Regions from separate parts of the Pseudoalteromonas sp. CNAT2-18.1 genome, predicted to be linked through region 1. Evidence: predicted binding sites of a transcription regulator. Region 1 holds the regulator's gene; the other holds the start of a gene.
What was found. Region 1 encodes sigma-54, which starts transcription at its own class of promoters, with help from an activator protein. Its sites were predicted from a motif close to GTTGGCACGNNNNTNGNNT; they were not measured.
Positions count from the first base shown of each region.

Region 2: a site for sigma-54 is predicted at 3,789-3,807, ahead of flgA (flagellar basal body P-ring formation chaperone FlgA). Genes of this name have one in related genera too.

Region 1 covers NZ_JAKRFR010000005.1:322,915-331,305, forward strand. The annotation lists gene MHM94_RS13075 (calcium/sodium antiporter) at 37-1,008, shown strand; gene MHM94_RS13080 (KpsF/GutQ family sugar-phosphate isomerase) at 1,018-1,986, shown strand; gene kdsC (3-deoxy-manno-octulosonate-8-phosphatase KdsC) at 1,986-2,537, shown strand; gene lptC (LPS export ABC transporter periplasmic protein LptC) at 2,534-3,088, shown strand; gene lptA (lipopolysaccharide transport periplasmic protein LptA) at 3,078-3,602, shown strand; gene lptB (LPS export ABC transporter ATP-binding protein) at 3,602-4,327, shown strand; gene MHM94_RS13105 (RNA polymerase factor sigma-54) at 4,352-5,848, shown strand; gene hpf (ribosome hibernation promoting factor) at 5,874-6,161, shown strand; gene ptsN (PTS IIA-like nitrogen regulatory protein PtsN) at 6,163-6,609, shown strand; gene rapZ (RNase adapter RapZ) at 6,676-7,521, shown strand; gene MHM94_RS13125 (HPr family phosphocarrier protein) at 7,521-7,793, shown strand; gene mgtE (magnesium transporter) at 7,910-8,391, shown strand, end outside.
Region 2 covers NZ_JAKRFR010000004.1:190,637-199,027, forward strand. The annotation lists gene MHM94_RS10145 (retention module-containing protein) at 1-2,097, shown strand, start outside; gene flgN (flagellar export chaperone FlgN) at 2,155-2,583, opposite strand; gene flgM (flagellar biosynthesis anti-sigma factor FlgM) at 2,576-2,896, opposite strand; gene flgA (flagellar basal body P-ring formation chaperone FlgA) at 2,969-3,685, opposite strand; gene MHM94_RS10165 (chemotaxis protein) at 3,853-4,785, shown strand; gene MHM94_RS10170 (protein-glutamate O-methyltransferase CheR) at 4,833-5,666, shown strand; gene flgB (flagellar basal body rod protein FlgB) at 5,740-6,150, shown strand; gene flgC (flagellar basal body rod protein FlgC) at 6,153-6,575, shown strand; gene MHM94_RS10185 (flagellar hook assembly protein FlgD) at 6,590-7,267, shown strand; gene flgE (flagellar hook protein FlgE) at 7,307-8,391, shown strand, end outside.

The DNA of each region.
Region 1 (8,391 bases):
CGCCAAGGTTTCACTTACATCAATGGCTCACTAATCATGCTCACCTCTTTCGCCATTCTAGTCGCTGGTTTTGTCGCCCTAGTATGGAGTGCGGATCGTTTTGTTTATGGCGCAGCTGCGCTGGCACGCAACTTAGGGGTGCCAGCCCTAATCATCGGTTTGACTGTGGTCGCAATGGGGTCGTCGGCACCAGAGATGATGGTATCAGCTTCTGCGGCACTGGCAGATAAAACCGATACCGCTGTCGGCAACGCTGTTGGTTCAAACATTACCAATATTCTCTTGGTGTTAGGTATTACTGCTTTGCTACGCCCACTTTCAGTGTCCTCCATTACACTAAAGCGCGAAATGCCCATTGTGCTCGTGGTGTCACTGATTGCATGGTATATGTTTACCGATAATTATTTCTCTCAGCTTGAGGGATGGCTATTGGCGGGCGGTTTTGTCACCTTTATCGTTTTTTTGATTGTTATTTCACGCAATCAAAAAAGTAATGATGACGATCCCTTGGTGAGTGAAGTCTGTGATGAAATACCCAGTGGGGTGAGCACCAAGTCCGCACTGATTTGGTTAATTATCGGGATGGCGATGCTACCCATCAGTTCGCATTTCATTGTCGACTCAGCAGTGGATATAGCCCAGTATTTTGGCCTTTCTGATTTAGTCATTGGGCTTACCATCATTGCCATTGGCACTAGTTTACCGGAACTTGCTGCTTGTGTGGCTGGGGTGCTGAAAAATGAAGACGACTTAGCACTGGGCAACATTGTCGGCTCGAATCTATTTAATATTCTCGCGGTCCTATCCATCGCCGGTATTTTAAATCCATCGGCTATCGACCCCTCTGCCGCTAACCGTGATGCATTAATTATGATTGCGGCAACGGTGGTACTTATTGCCATGAGTTTGAACTTTCGTGGCGCGCGGCGTATCAACAGAATCGAGGGCGGCTTTTTACTAGTCGCATTTTTTGCCTACCAAGGATATATTTTTAGTCAGTTAGCCTAGAGTAATAGTATGAGCCAAAGCTTTATTGCCACCGCACAACGGGTTTTAGAAATAGAACAAACCGCTTTGCAGGAGTTACATCAGTATTTAGACGCACAATTTATTCATGCGTGCGAGATGATCATGGCTTGTAGCGGCCGAGTCATCGTTATTGGCATGGGTAAATCAGGACATGTTGGTAATAAAATTGCCGCGACCCTAGCAAGTACCGGCACTCCAGCGTTTTTCGTACACCCAGGTGAGGCCAGCCATGGTGATTTAGGCATGATCACTGAAAATGACATCGTTATGCTCATTTCTAACTCTGGCGAAACGCACGAAATTGTGAGCATTATTCCGGTAATTAAACGTATTGGCGCGCCCATGATTGCCATGACCGGCAATCCTCAATCAAGTATGGCCACCTTAGCTGATGCTCATATTTGCATTAAAGTATCGCAAGAAGCCTGCCCACTGGGTTTAGCCCCCACCGCAAGCACGACAGCAACCTTGGCAATGGGCGATGCACTCGCTGTTGCTTTATTAGAAGCCAAAGGCTTTACCGCCGATGACTTTGCCCTCTCCCACCCCGGCGGTAGCTTAGGTAAACGTTTATTACTGACCTTGAATGATGTTATGCATAGCGGCGATGACGTGCCACGCAGTCACCAATCACAAAGCATTAAAGAAGCCTTGTTAGAAATCTCAAGCAAAGGCTTAGGAATGACCGCTGTTGTCGATGATAATGAGCGACTGGTAGGGTTATTTACCGATGGCGATTTACGCCGTGTATTGGAGCAGCGAGTGGATATTCACAACACCGCGCTGATTGAGGTAATGACTCCAAACTGCACCACAGCCGATGCTCATATGCTGGCGGCGGAAGCACTGAAAATTATGGAGCAAAAACGCATTAATGGACTCATTGTGACCGATCACGAGCAACGTCCCATTGGCGCGCTGAATACGCAAGACTTATTGCGCGCGGGGGTGATTTAGTGTTGTTTTCAGAATTATACCAAGCCATAGACGAAGACGCATGGCAACGTGCACAGCGCACTCGATTGTTAATTTGCGATATTGATGGCGTGTTTTCAGATGGCCGTATTTATTTAGGCAATCAAGGCGAGGAATTAAAGGCCTTTAATACCAAAGACGGGTTCGGCATTAAAGCGTTGCTCAATGCGGGTGTTGAAGTTGCTGTTATCACCGGGCGACAATCACAGATAGTACAAACGCGAATGCAAAGCCTGGGTGTCCCCCACATTTATCAAGGTAAAGAGAATAAGCTCGAAGCCTATGCACAGTTAAAGCGCACATTAAACCTAAGCGATGAGCAAATAGCCTACATTGGTGATGATGGCCCTGATTTACCGGTGATGGAGCAAGTCGGGTTCGCCGTAGCGGTTAACGACGCTCACCCACTGGTTAAGCGAATAGCCCATTACAGTACCTTGCTACCAGGGGGTTTTGGTGCTGTGCGTGAGCTCACAGATTTGCTGATGCTGGCCCAAGGACACAGCCTGGGAACACAGGGAAGTAGCACATGAACGCAGCGAGAGCGCTCATATCACTGCTATTTATCGTCGCGATGGCGTGGCTTTGGTACCCTTATTTTATGAAGTCGACAGATGATGGTGTCGCTCAGCAAGACCATATTGCCACACCCGACTATATCGCAACTGGGCTGAGTCAGACTAGTTATAACGATCAGGGTGAGTTAAGCCACACCGTTTATGCTGAGGAAATGGAGCTGTATCAAGAGCTCGGGTTTACGCATTTCACCAAGCCGGTATTTACCTTATATGGTGAAACAGAAAATTGGCAGGTAAACGCCGATGAAGCGACTTTATACAACAACAACATTTTGATCTTGGAAAATAACGTCACCGCCACCAACTTAAAAGAAGGGGCGATGATTGAGAAGGTCAGCGCTGAGGCCATTCAAGTTGATATAGATAGCCAGCGCATGGAGTCCGAGCAGGCTGTAGTATTAAGTGGCCCGAATATGAAGATCACCGGGCAAGGCTTGAAAGCAGACCTCAATACAGAGATAGTTGAATTAACAGAACATACGCGAACAATATATTATGACCAATAAAATCAGTGCATTAATTACATCCATCGCAATTGGCTTATGCTCTGCCAGCGCTACTGCTGAGCAAATCACCGCCAAGGAAGTGTTAATTGATGCCGACAAACAACAAGCACTGATCAAAGAAAATATCACTATTTTTGATAAGAACGTGCATATTGTTCACGGCAAACGGGAAATAAAAGCTGACCGCCTTGAGGCTCACCGTCGTCCAGAATTGGGTGATAACAAGCAATTGCTCGTAGCCACCGGCTCACCAGCTGTGTACACCGAAGTGATGGAAGATGGCACTGAGATTTCTGCACAGGCGCTGGAAATTCGTTATGACGTCGCCTCTGAGACCCTAAAAATTCAAGGTGATGCTAAGATTGCCATGGCCGACCAGCATATCGTTGCCGAAACTATAAGCTATGATATTGCCAAACAGCTGATCACCGCCGAAAAGGATGAAAACTCCAGCACACGAGTGCGCACAACATTAACACCACAAAGTGACGATACGCCGGAGAAAGAGCAATAATGGCGACTCTTAAAGCACAAAAATTAGCGAAAAGCTATAAAGGCCGGGAGGTCGTCAAAAGTGTGGGCTTAGAAGTGCAAGCAGGTAGTATCGTCGGCTTGCTCGGCCCTAATGGAGCCGGTAAGACAACTACTTTTTACATGATAGTTGGCTTGGTACCCAGTGATAAAGGCACCATCAGTATTGATGATGAGGATATCACTTTGATGCCGATGCACTCTCGTGCGCGCTTAGGTATTGGTTATTTACCGCAAGAATCATCTATTTTTCGAAAGCTGACAGTTTTTCAAAATTTGATGGCCATTCTAGAAACCCGCAAGGGCTTAAGCAAAGCAGAGCGTGAAAGCGAGCTTGAGGGCCTACTTGATGAGTTTAATATACAGCACATTCGAGACTCACAAGGAATGGCGTTATCTGGTGGCGAACGTCGCCGGGTAGAAATAGCGCGAGCATTGGCGGCAAACCCCAAGTTTATCTTGTTGGATGAACCTTTTGCTGGTGTCGACCCTATTTCAGTGTTAGATATAAAGAAAATCATAGAGCATCTGCGCAATCGTGGCATTGGTGTATTAATCACCGACCACAACGTGCGAGAGACCCTAGACGTATGTGAAACCGCATACATTGTTTCCCATGGCGAGCTCATTGCTTCTGGCACTCCAGAGCAAGTTCTTGCCGATCAAACGGTTCGCGACGTCTATTTGGGTGAGCAGTTTAGATTATAACGATTAAAGGATTGTTAGAGATACATGAGGCAATCATTACAGCTGCGCCTAGGCCAGCAATTAACAATGACCCCACAATTGCAGCAAGCGATTCGCCTGTTGCAGCTCAGTACTTTGGATCTCCAACAAGAAATTCAAGAGGCGTTGGACGCCAACCCATTACTTGAAGTTGAAGAAGACAATTACGCCGACAATAACGACAACCAAGAGCAAAAAGAGTCGACGTCCGACAACCAAAATAACGATACCGCCGAGACGGCCAGCGCCAGTAAGGATGAAGTTGAAAGTGCTGATGCCATGAACAACGAGTCCATCAGTGAAGACTTGCCCATGGATGTGTCTTGGGATGAGTATATTAGTGCGGCTCCCGTTGCCTCCTCTGGGCCTATGCCAGAAGATGAGTCTATCTACCAAGGCGAAACCACCGAGTCGTTACATGATTATTTAATGTGGCAGCTGCAATTAACACCTTTTAGTGCCACCGACGAGGCCATCGCCACAGCTATCATTGAAGCCATCAATGACAACGGCATTTTAACGGTCAGTTGTGAAGATCTGCTGGAAAGCTTGAATCATGATGAACAAGACGATGGTATCGAGCTCGATGAAATTGAAGCCGTTCTTAAGCGTATCCAACTCTTTGATCCAGTAGGAATTGGTGCGCGTTCTTTACAAGAGTGCTTGTTGATCCAGCTCAAGCAATTTGACCCACAAACCCCTTGGCTTGAAGAGACCAAAGAGGTAGTTTGTAACTATATTGATTTGCTTGGTAGTCGCGACTATCGCACCTTGATGAAAAAGACTAAGCTTAAAGAAGCGCAGTTAAAAGAGGTGATGACACTGATACACAGTTTAAATCCGACTCCTGCAGCCACGATTGTGCGAGAGCAGTCAGAGTATGTGATTCCAGACGTATCGGTGAAGAAAGTTAAAGGCCGCTGGGTGGTTGAATTAAACCCAGATAGTATGCCTAAGATCCGCGTTAACGATCACTATGCATCAATGTCGCGAAGCTGTAAGTCGCAAAGTGATAGTCAATTTATTCGCTCGCATTTACAAGAAGCGAAATGGTTTATAAAGAGCTTGGAACAACGCAATGATACGCTACTTAAAGTAACTAATTGCATTGTTCAACAACAACAGGCATTCTTTGAACATGGTGAAGAGGCAATGAAGCCAATGGTGCTTAATGACGTTGCCGAAATGGTGGAAATGCATGAGTCAACGATTTCCCGTGTGACCACCCAAAAGTATATGCATACACCACGGGGTATTTTTGAGCTGAAGTACTTTTTCTCCAGCCATGTTACAACCGAAAACGGAGGTGAATGCTCGTCCACAGCGATTCGAGCATTGATCAAAAAGCTAGTAGCTGCGGAGAATCCTGCTAAACCGTTGAGTGATAGCAAGATTGCCGACGTACTAGCCGAGCAAGGAATTAAAGTGGCTCGGCGCACGATTGCTAAATATCGTGAATCGCTAGCCATTCCACCGTCAAATCAGCGTAAAAGTTTGATATAGACGTTAGACAAGAAGGAAAATGCTTATGCAATTAAATCTTACCGGTCGTCACGTAGAAATCACTGATTCTCTTCGCAACTATGTGAATAGCAAATTTGCAAAATTAGAGCGTCACTTTGACCATATAAATAATGTGCATGTCATTCTTGATATTGAAAAACTAACACAAAAAGCAGAAGCTACTCTTCACGTTAACGGTGGTGAACTGTTCGCAACCGCAGAGCACCAGGATATGTATGCGGCGATCGACGGCTTAATTGATAAGCTCGACCGTCAAGTGATTAAACATAAAGAGAAATTATCTCGTCACTAACATGAACCTAGATTCACTCTTTACCAAGGACTGCAGCAAAGCTGCGGTCCTTTTTAATAGCAAAAAAAGAATGCTGGAGTACCTCTCTCAGGTGGCTCATCAGCACAGTCCTCACCTCAGCGAGCAATCGGTACTTGATGCTTTGCTAACCCGCGAAAAGCTGGGCAGTACTGGCATCGGCAAAGGCGTTGCTATTCCACATGGCCGTCTCGATGGTATCGACAGTACGATTGCCATTGTTGTAACCAATCGCGAAGCCATTAACTTTGATGCCATTGATAACCGTCCAGTGGATATCTTTGTCGCACTTTTAGTGCCGGCTAATGAGACTGAACAACACCTGAAGACCTTAGCGACAATTGCTGATAAACTAAAAGACAAACAACTGTGTAAACAACTGCGCTCGGCGAGCAGCGATCAAGAGCTTTATCAATTGATCGCCGACTAATGCGCGCCGTATTGGTTCATGGTGTGGTTTAAATGTGCGTCTTGGGGTAAAACAAGGAGTTGTCGGATGGAACTTATCATTGTCAGTGGTCGCTCGGGTTCTGGAAAATCAGTCGCGTTACGGGTGCTCGAAGACCTTGGATACTATTGCGTAGATAACATCCCAGTTATTTTACTCCCCTCCTTGGTGCGCAGTGTTTCAGCAAATTATGACAAAATTGCCGTCAGTATCGACGTGCGCAATTTGCCCAAAGAACAGCATGAATTTAACGACATTCTCGCTTACCTGCCTGAGTTTGCTAAGCCTTCGCTGTTTTACCTTGATAGTGACGAACAAACGTTGATAAAGCGTTTCTCTGAAACTCGTCGACTACACCCCTTATCCATGCAAAATATGACGTTGGATGTCGCTATTCGTGAAGAGAAGCAGCTTCTTGATGTACTCATCTCCCACGCCGACTTTATTATTGATACAACTGAGCTCAGTGTTCACCAGTTGGCGGAGATGATCCGTGAAAAAGTGCTGGGTAAAAAAGACAAGCAATTACTGATCACTTTTGAGTCTTTTGGGTTTAAACATGGCATTCCAAAAAATGCTGATTATGTGTTTGATGTGCGGTTTCTCCCCAATCCCCATTGGGAACCTGAACTAAAGGCGCTCACAGGGTTAGACCAACCCGTTCAAGATTATCTAGCCAGTCACTCAATCGTGCAAAAGTTCACTTGGCAGATCCAAACTTTTGTTCAAACTTGGTTACCCCACCTAGAGCGTAATAACCGTAGTTATTTAACCATTGCTATTGGCTGCACTGGGGGTCAACACCGCTCAGTGTACCTTGCCCAAACTTTGGGAGAGCGCTTTTTAGATACTTATCCGAACGTGAAAATTCGCCATCGAGAGCAGGAAAAATAGTGATGGTTGAAGGTACTTTTATTATTCAAAACAAGTTAGGCCTACATGCTCGTGCAGCCTCACAATTGGCGCAACTGGCGATGAATTTTGATGCCGAAATAATGTTATATCAAGGTGATAAGAGCGCACAGGCCGACAGTGTCTTGGCTTTACTGCTCCTTGAGAGCGGCAAAGGTAAGGAAGTGCGCGTGCAGTGTGAAGGCCCTGATGCCGACGCCGCGTTGGCAGCTATCGGGGCGCTCATTGCAGAAAAGTTCCACGAACAAGAATAACCCTTAGGCATTTACTTTTGCTATCATTGATTTAGTTAGGTTAAACTAATCAACGGCTTGTAAGCGCTTGCTTGCACGCTATTTCCCACCCCATTTTTTGTATTTAAGGGATGCCTATGCCAGAAGCCTATGAACAAGATTACCCGCTGCAACAACTTCAAGAAGTCACCGAAGCTCTTAATAGCGGCCAGTTTGTTCATGTACGCAGGCTTCTCGCCAAAACTGCGCCCTGTGATACCGCATTATTATTAGAATCATCGCCCCATAAGACACGTTCTAAACTATGGGCGCTCGTCGACCCTGATGTCCAAGGCGATGTACTTGAAGAGCTCTCTGAAGATGTACGCCTGAGCATTATCTCACGCATGGAGCCTGAGCATATCGCCGCAGCGACAGAGGACATGGACGATGATGACTTAGGGGAAGTATTACGAAGCTTACCAGAGCCCGTTTATAAAGACGTTATTGAGGCAATGGATATCCAAGATAGAGACCGTGCAACTACGGCTCTGTCTTACCAGGAGCGCTCAGCTGGGGCGCTGATGAATACCGATACAGTGACTATCCGTCCCGATGTCTCTGTTGATGTGGTGCTGCG
Region 2 (8,391 bases), on a different contig from region 1:
ATAGTGCCATCGTTTCTGTTAGGTAATCTTGTTTCCTTGTCTGGTACTTCGGATTTGCCCGCAGGCAGTGAGGTCACCATCACAGAGCACCTCGTCGGAGGAGGGATTGGTGCAACGTACACAGCGATCACCGATGCGGATGGCAATTGGACTTTAGTTAATTTGACGGTGCCGCTTCTGACATTAGCCTATGTGACTGCGTCAGCCTCTGATGCCGCTGGTAATTCGACCACCATCAGTACACTCGATTTTGATAATGAACCGCCTGTCCTTAGCATTGATACCCTTGGCTTAACTAATGACAGCACGCCAGTTATCAGTGGCACAACGGATGTGGCTGATGGCACCGTGGTAGAGGTGATAGTGACCGATGCGTTCGGTGACCAGCAAACCCTGCAAGCGTCTACCTCAAATGGCAACTGGTCTGTGGCTGTGCCTACGGCGCTGGCTGAAGGTGGTTTTACTGTAGCAGCGGCAGTACGTGATGACGTTGGCAATCTAACCGAAGTGAGCGCAACCGGTGAGGTGGATACCACCGCCCCTAGCCTAAGCGTGAATGTGCCAGCAAATGGCAATGACAATACCCCGCTTATCTCAGGGACCAGTGATGAAATAGGTGCCACTGTCTCTGTCACAGTCACTGACGGCAATGGTGATAGCCAGAATATTTCTACCGTTGTAGCAGCCGATGGCACCTGGGCTGTGACGCCTTCAGCGTTATCTGACGGCACCTTCTCCGTGAGTGCAACGATAATGGATGATGCGGGCAATACCACCACAGTGTCTAACACCGGAAGTATTGATACTCAAGGAGTGAGTGTCACCCTTGATCCATTAGGATTAGGGAACGATGCCACACCGCTGCTGAGCGGTACATCAAGTGAAATAGGCAGGGAAGTGAGTATTAGTGTGCTGGATAACAACGGTGATACTTACACACTCAGTGCGACGGTAGACGGCAGTGGTAATTGGTCGGTGCCTGCCCCCAGCCTAGCTGAAGGAGATTACACCGTAACCGTCAGTGTTTCTGATGCTGCTGGCAATAGCAGCAGTGCAAGCGACACTGGCACCATAGATACCATTGCACCGACAGTAAGCATTGATCCAAGCAGCGTGGCACTAACTAATGACAACACCCCGCAAGTCAGTGGCTCCTCAAATGAAGCGAATGCTCAGGTGAGTGTGCAATTTGTGGATGATGCGGGCACTATCCACACGGTGACCACCAACACAGATAACAACGGTGATTGGTCTATTAGCGCCAGTGCAGTACTGGTCGATGGTCAATATACGGTGACCGCACGTGTTACCGACCAAGCGGGAAATACCGGCAGTGCTGTGGATAGCGGTATCATAGATACAACTCCCATTAGCTTTGAAGTCACTGATTTTGACCCCGGCATTTTGGGTTTAGTGCTACCGTCAGCGGAAGGCACAGCACCTGCAGGTACAGAGATCTACATTATTGGCTCTAGCCTGCTAGGTGTAGGGCTAGCTGGCATCGACCTTGATGTGTTAAGCACGTACCCCAGCACGACGACTGACGGTGATGGCAACTGGCAGTACACTCTATCTTTATTAGATGTTGATTTACTTAGCGGTGAAGATTATTACTTCGTGACTATTGATGATGCCGGCAACTACCTCGTAAAAGACACTGACAATCAAGAAGTGGAGCGCGGCTCAATTTATGACAATGCTACTGCGGATGAGACGTTGGAGGCCAGTGTGGCAAGCGAAGATGATTTGGCCTTCGAATCAGGTGAGCAAAGCCATTATGCCAGTGTTGAGACTCTGGATTATGAAGCTGTAAGCTTGAGCTTAAATGGTGAGCAGTTTACCGAGTTTAACCAAGTAAAAGAAATCACAGTCAATGCCGAGCAAGCTATCAGTGAATCGGGCTTGTTAGGCGCTGAGTCTATTTTGGATAATCCCGATGAGGCAGAAGAGGTATTAGCTCAATTTGATGATTTAGCCTCAGAGCAAACAATAACGAGTGAGGAGCATGGCTTTGGAGGAGCCTCGCAATATGCCACTGTTGGCGATGATGAAGTGATCAAAGCAATGCTGGATAGCTCGGGCAAAGGCGAACTGTAAGAGGTAAAAAAGGGAGCTTAGGCTCCCTTTTTCAAATCAATATTTAGCTTAGTAGGTTCAGGCTTTTAAATTCTTTACGATTTTATTTTCGCTGCGGTCAATCCCGCCGTCGGCAGCATAGGTTAATGAACTTGGTGCGCCGATAAGAATATCTTTGAGTTGTTTGACGGTGAGCTGAGCGTTGTGAGCAGCCTGAGCATTCACTTGATTTTGCTGTTTGCACTTTAGCAATAAAGTCTGTGCATGCTCTATCATCTCTTGGTGCGGCGCTAATACCTCTTGCTCTTGCGCTTTTAATAGCTGAGCAATATGCTGGTCTTGTTGCTGAATTTGAACAAGCGCCTGTTCTTTTTTAGGCGTTAATTCCTTCAGTTCATCACCACTGCGCCCGGCAATAGCGCTCAACTCATCTTCAAGTAGTTGTAGCAAGTCTTGTAAACTTGAGAGCTGTTGGCCGAGAGCCACACTAAGTGCCGAATCAGCCATACAAATCGAACTCAAACGCAGCGATGTTTTTAGCAAGCTTTTCGCTATCTACTTGATATTTGCCTTCACTGATAGCTTGCTTTAATTCGTCAACCTTTTGTTGATCGAACCCTGATGAGCGCTCAGCTTTTTCTTGCAAAGACTTCATTTGCTTTGCTTGTGGGGTAAGGCTTACTGAGTCTGCTGCAGCCTTCGTACTGGCTTTTGAATTTGCCTCATTACCTTGCGTTTGGTTGAGCTTTTGTTGCTCCACTTTATTTTGTGGTGTGTTGTACACCGAGCCTTGCTGGCCTTTGTTGACTTGATTCACCATCACTAATTACCTAAGCTATATTGACCTTTGCACTGTTTATCGGCCATTCTAGCCAATACTTTAGCATAAAATTTAAATATTAACCGCCACGGTTTCCACTGCCGTTACTTTGGCATTGATCAGCCGGCCAGACTTTACATTACGCACGCGAATATTATCACCGACACCGCCATCTTCTAGCGCTTCTCCAGATGTTTTTATAGTGAGTCCGTTAAAGCGGGCAATAATGCTCACATTATCGCCCTTACACACCATACACAACTGATTCATACTAATTGGCATTCCTCTGCGAATAACGCGTTTACTGCGGCTGCCGACAATAACTTCTGGCTGCTCTATGTAGCGAGCGCGAACAAAATGTTGCGGACGCTGCTCCGTCGTTAAATCATCAGCACTAATAATTTGCCCACGGGCAATGTGATCATTGGCGACCACGATAGTAGAGAGCTTACTGATGCGTACATGGACATACTGACTCCAAAGAGCAGGATTTGAACACTTAAGTTTTACTGTTACCTGCCGATTAAATGGCGGAGCGCTAGCCGTAGAGGCTTGCGGTGTTACTGCACACTCTCTGGGACCTATGCGCGCATCTAAGTCCATCGCTTGCACTTGCAGCTCTTGATCGGGCTGAATCTGCGCTTGCTCTGTGATGTATTGCTCAGCAAGCGTTTGCAAAGCGTGGCGATCATAGCGCTGTTGTTGGCCGTTGTTTGCCTCAGCCGTTGAGCTTATTAATACACCGGCTATTAACCATAAGCTTTGGAAAAGTTGAATTTTTTTGAACATACTCACCATGTTTCGACTATGCTTATTGGGTAAAACAGGGTATAACTACGAAGCGTCAAAAACTGGGCGTTCTAGCGTAGTTATACTAACGTATGAAGCTAAGAAGCAAAATGCGTTCCTATTTGGCGCGAGTGTGCGAAGTTGTAAATTAATGCTAGGAGAATCCGATGGCTGGCATTTTAGATTCTGTCAATCAACGAACCCAACTTGTGGGTCAAAACCGCCTTGAATTATTGCTGTTTAAACTAAAAGGACGCCAGCGGTTCGGGATCAACGTTTTTAAAGTTAGAGAAGTCCTTCAGTGTCCACCACTAACAAATATGCCGAAAACGAATTCTTATATTCGTGGGGTAGCGCATATTCGTGGACAAACCATTTCTATCATCGATTTGTCTATGGCTGTAGGCGGTCCGGCCATCACTGATATTGAAAATTGCTTTATTATTATCGCCGAATATAACCGCTCTGTGCAGGGGTTTTTGGTGGGTGGCGTTGAGCGTATCGTCAATATGAACTGGGAAAAGATTATGCCACCGCCGTCAGGTGCGGGGCGCTATTCTTACCTTACCGCAGTGACTGAGATTGATGACGAGCTCGTAGAAATCTTGGATGTTGAAAAAATTCTTGCAGAGATCAGCCCTGTTAATACCGAGGTCAGCGAGGGCATTGCCTCAGATGGCGAGATGCAGAAAGATCTCGGTGAGCGTATTGTGTTTATTGCCGATGACTCTGCCGTGGCGCGTAATCAAGTAAAACGGGCGCTGGAGCCTCTCGGGGTGCAAACTGAGCTGGCGAAAAACGGTAAAGAGGCCCTGCTGCGATTAAAAGAAATAGCGAAGCTCGACTGCAAAGATGATATCACTGAGCGAGTGGCGTTACTGATATCGGATGTGGAAATGCCAGAGATGGACGGCTATACCTTAACAGCAGAGGTCAAAGCGGATCCGAAGCTGGCACCATTGCATGTGATACTGCACACCTCTTTAAGTGGCGTATTTAACCATGCGATGATAGAAAAAGTTGGGGCGGATGATTTTATTGCCAAATTTAACCCCGACGAACTGGCTACAGCAGTTAAAAAGTGGGTGCATTGTGATTAATGCCGCCTTGTCTTGTAACCGCTTCAAGTGAGTTAGGTGAGAGTAATTTGGAAAATAAGCATTTAGAGCTCGGTGAATACAACCAGTTTCGTGCATTTTTAGAACAGCAGTGTGGCATTGTGCTGGGTGATAACAAACTTTACTTAGTTAAAAGTCGCTTGGCTCCGCTGATGGCTCGCTTTAGCGTTGAATCTTTGTCGCAGCTAGTTAGCAAGACGTTGAGTCCGCATGAGCGGCAACTTCGTGCCGCTGTTGTTGATGCCATGACCACCAATGAAACATTGTGGTTTCGCGACTCTTATCCGTTTGAATTATTGAAGACAAAGCTCTTACCTGAGTGCAAAGATTTACGTCGGCCGGTAAAAATTTGGTCGGCGGCCAGTTCTTCAGGGCAAGAGCCCTACTCAATAGCGATGTCAGTGGCCGAATATCAACAGTCTCGCCCAGGTCAACTGTCCTCGGGAGCGCAAATAATCGGTACGGATATCTCTAATACCATGCTCGATATTTGTAAAAATGCTGAGTATGACTCATTGGCATTGGCTCGGGGGCTCAGTGCTGAAAGACGCAAAAAGTTTTTTAGCGATAGCGGCAACGGTATGGCTAAAGTTAATGACAATGTAAAACGTATGGTGAGCTTTCGCCATTTGAATTTATTGGATTCATATGCGTTGCTGGGTAAGTTTGACATTATCTTTTGTCGCAACGTCCTTATTTATTTTTCTCCGGAAGTAAAAGCCAAGATCATTGGTCAATTCGCGCAAGCGCTTAACCCTAAGGGATATTTGTTTTTAGGAGCGAGTGAATCAATGACAGGCTTGAGTACCGAGTTCGATATGATCCGTTGTAATCCCGGTATCATCTACCAAAAAAAGTCCTAAATACATAGCCTTACAATCTATGGTCTAAAAATTGCTGTAGCCCCTCTAAGAGAGTCAAAAATTTGGAGAGGCTATGGCTATCAGTTTTGATAAAGCATTTGGTATTCATCCCCAAGCAATGCTCGTTCGCTCGCAAAGGGCTGAGCTATTGGCGTCGAATATTGCCAATGCAGACACCCCTGGCTATAAAGCGAAAGACATTGATTTTGCCAGCGCGTTAAAAGCGGCAAACAATCGGCAGTTAAGCGGCAATAGCTTAGCTCGCACCCATCCGGAACACCTCCAAGCAAGTACCCAAATGAGTATGGGTGAAGCAAAATTTCGTGTTCCAAATCAACCAGATACAGGCGATGGTAACTCTGTTGATGTACAGGTGGAACGGAACTTGTATACACAGAACGCTATAGAGTATCAGGCCAGCTTACGCTTTATGAACGGCAAGATTTCCGGTCTTAAGAAAGCCCTAGGTGGTCAAGGAGCATAATCATGAGTTTATTTAATGTTTTTGATGTTTCTGGTTCGGCCATGAGTGCGCAAAACGTGCGCTTAAATACCACGGCCAGCAACTTAGCAAACGCAAACTCGGTTAGCTCCTCAGTGGAGCAGACATATCGCGCTCGCCAACCTGTTTTCGCTGCTCAGCTGCAGCAAGCGGTAGGCAAACAGCAAGGTGAGTCTGTGGGAGTGAAAGTGCTGGGTGTAGTCGAGAGTGACAAACCGTTGCAAATTGAATACAACCCAGGTCACCCGATGGCGGATGAGAACGGCTATATCTATAAACCCAATGTCAATGTGGTTGAAGAAATGGCCAATATGATTTCGGCGTCACGCTCCTATCAAACGAATGTGCAAATAGCCGACTCTGCTAAGCAAATGCTAACGAGAACGTTGCAGCTTGGTAAGGGTTAAAGCGAGGATAGAGCATGAACAATAATGTGCAATCAGCAACGGGTCTAGGCTCCCTGTATTGGGATAACCAAAATAAGGCGCCGGAAGAAAAGAGTGATGAGCTCACCCAGGAAGATTTTTTCAGCTTGCTGACTCAGCAGTTGTCCTATCAGGATCCGAGCAAACCTGCGGATAATGACCAGATGATTGCGCAGATGACTAATTTCACCATGGCTGAGGGGATCTCAAAGCTCAATGAGAATTTTAACTCTTTGGCTGCGTCAATGACATCTAACTCGGCGCTGCAGGCGTCAACGCTAGTCGGGAAAAAGGCGTTGTTGGAGTCTGAAACTATCGAGTTGTATAGCGGTGAAGTGAGTAAAGGGACTGTTCTTGCTAAAGAGCCTGTTGATAATTTAAGCCTCACTATCAAAGACGATAAAGGTCAGGTGGTTGAGGTGGTTGATTTAGGCTCGCAACCTGCTGGTGCAATTCGCTTTGAATGGGACGGTCTCGACAAAGACGGCAATCCGTTTCCTCCTGGTGAGTACGACATTGTGGCAGAGGGCAGCATCAATGGTGAATACAGCTCTTTACCTATGGCGACATTCAAAAATATTGAAAGCGTTAATATCAACGGCGCGAATGGGATCATCGTGAACACCAAAGAGGGCGCAGTGAAGCTCGCTGAGGTGGCTGAGATTTCAGTGTAAAGCATTTGCCTGCGGGCAGTTATTACGAAGAGGTGAAACATGAGTTTCAATATCGCTTTAACAGGGTTGGCGGCAGCCCAAAAAGACTTAGATGTGACCGCAAACAACATTGCGAACGTCAATACCACAGGTTTTAAAGAATCCCGCGCAGAGTTTGCTGATGTGTATGCGGCATCAGTATTCAGTGGCGGTAAAACGAAGAACGGTGATGGTGTGCAAACCACCATGGTCGCGCAGCAGTTTCACCAAGGTTCTTTAAAGTTCACGTCAAATGCACTGGATTTAGCGATTACCGGTGAAGGTTATTTTGCTATGGCTGACGATTTAGCTTCGCAAGATTTTACCTATACGCGTGCTGGGGCGTTCAAGCTTAATGATGATAACTTCGTAGTCGATGCTAAAGGTAACTTACTGCAAGGTTTCCCAACGGATCCGGTAACCGGTGATACCACTTCGGTGAGCTTGAGTACGGCCAATCCGATTCAAATACCTGATTCATCAGGCTCTCCAAATGCGACAGATAATGTCTACAGTTCATTTAACTTGGATGCAGGTGCCACCGTTCCAACGGTAACGCCATTTAACCCAAATGACTCAGCCACCTATAATTCGTCAACATCAACAACAGTCTATGACTCTCTGGGTGAGCCCCACGTGTTGCAGTTTTTCTTTGTAAAAACGGCCTCTAACGAATGGGATGTGCGTGCTACCGTCGATGGCACTGAAGTTGATAACGCGGGTAACGCAGGTGCAGGCCCCATCACCCAGTTTACTTTTGATGCAGCGGGTTTACCATTGCAAACAGATGGTACGCCCAACACCGGCGCGACGTTTAACCCTATGACGCTATCGGGTGCTAACCTTAGCGCCAGTGGTATTTTGACCAACGGGGCCCAGTTTAATGATATTAACTTAAACTGGCGTGATGAAGCTGCGACGGGTAACAAACTCCCAACCCAATTCTCTAGCCGCTTCGAGGTGAAGGCGTTGGAACAAGATGGTTCGACCGTGGGCCGCTTATCTAATATTGAAATCGGTAGTGATGGTAAGTTAGTTGCCTCATATAGTAATGGCGACTCTACCTTCTTAGGTCAGGTAGCGATGGTTCGTTTCCCTAACTCTCA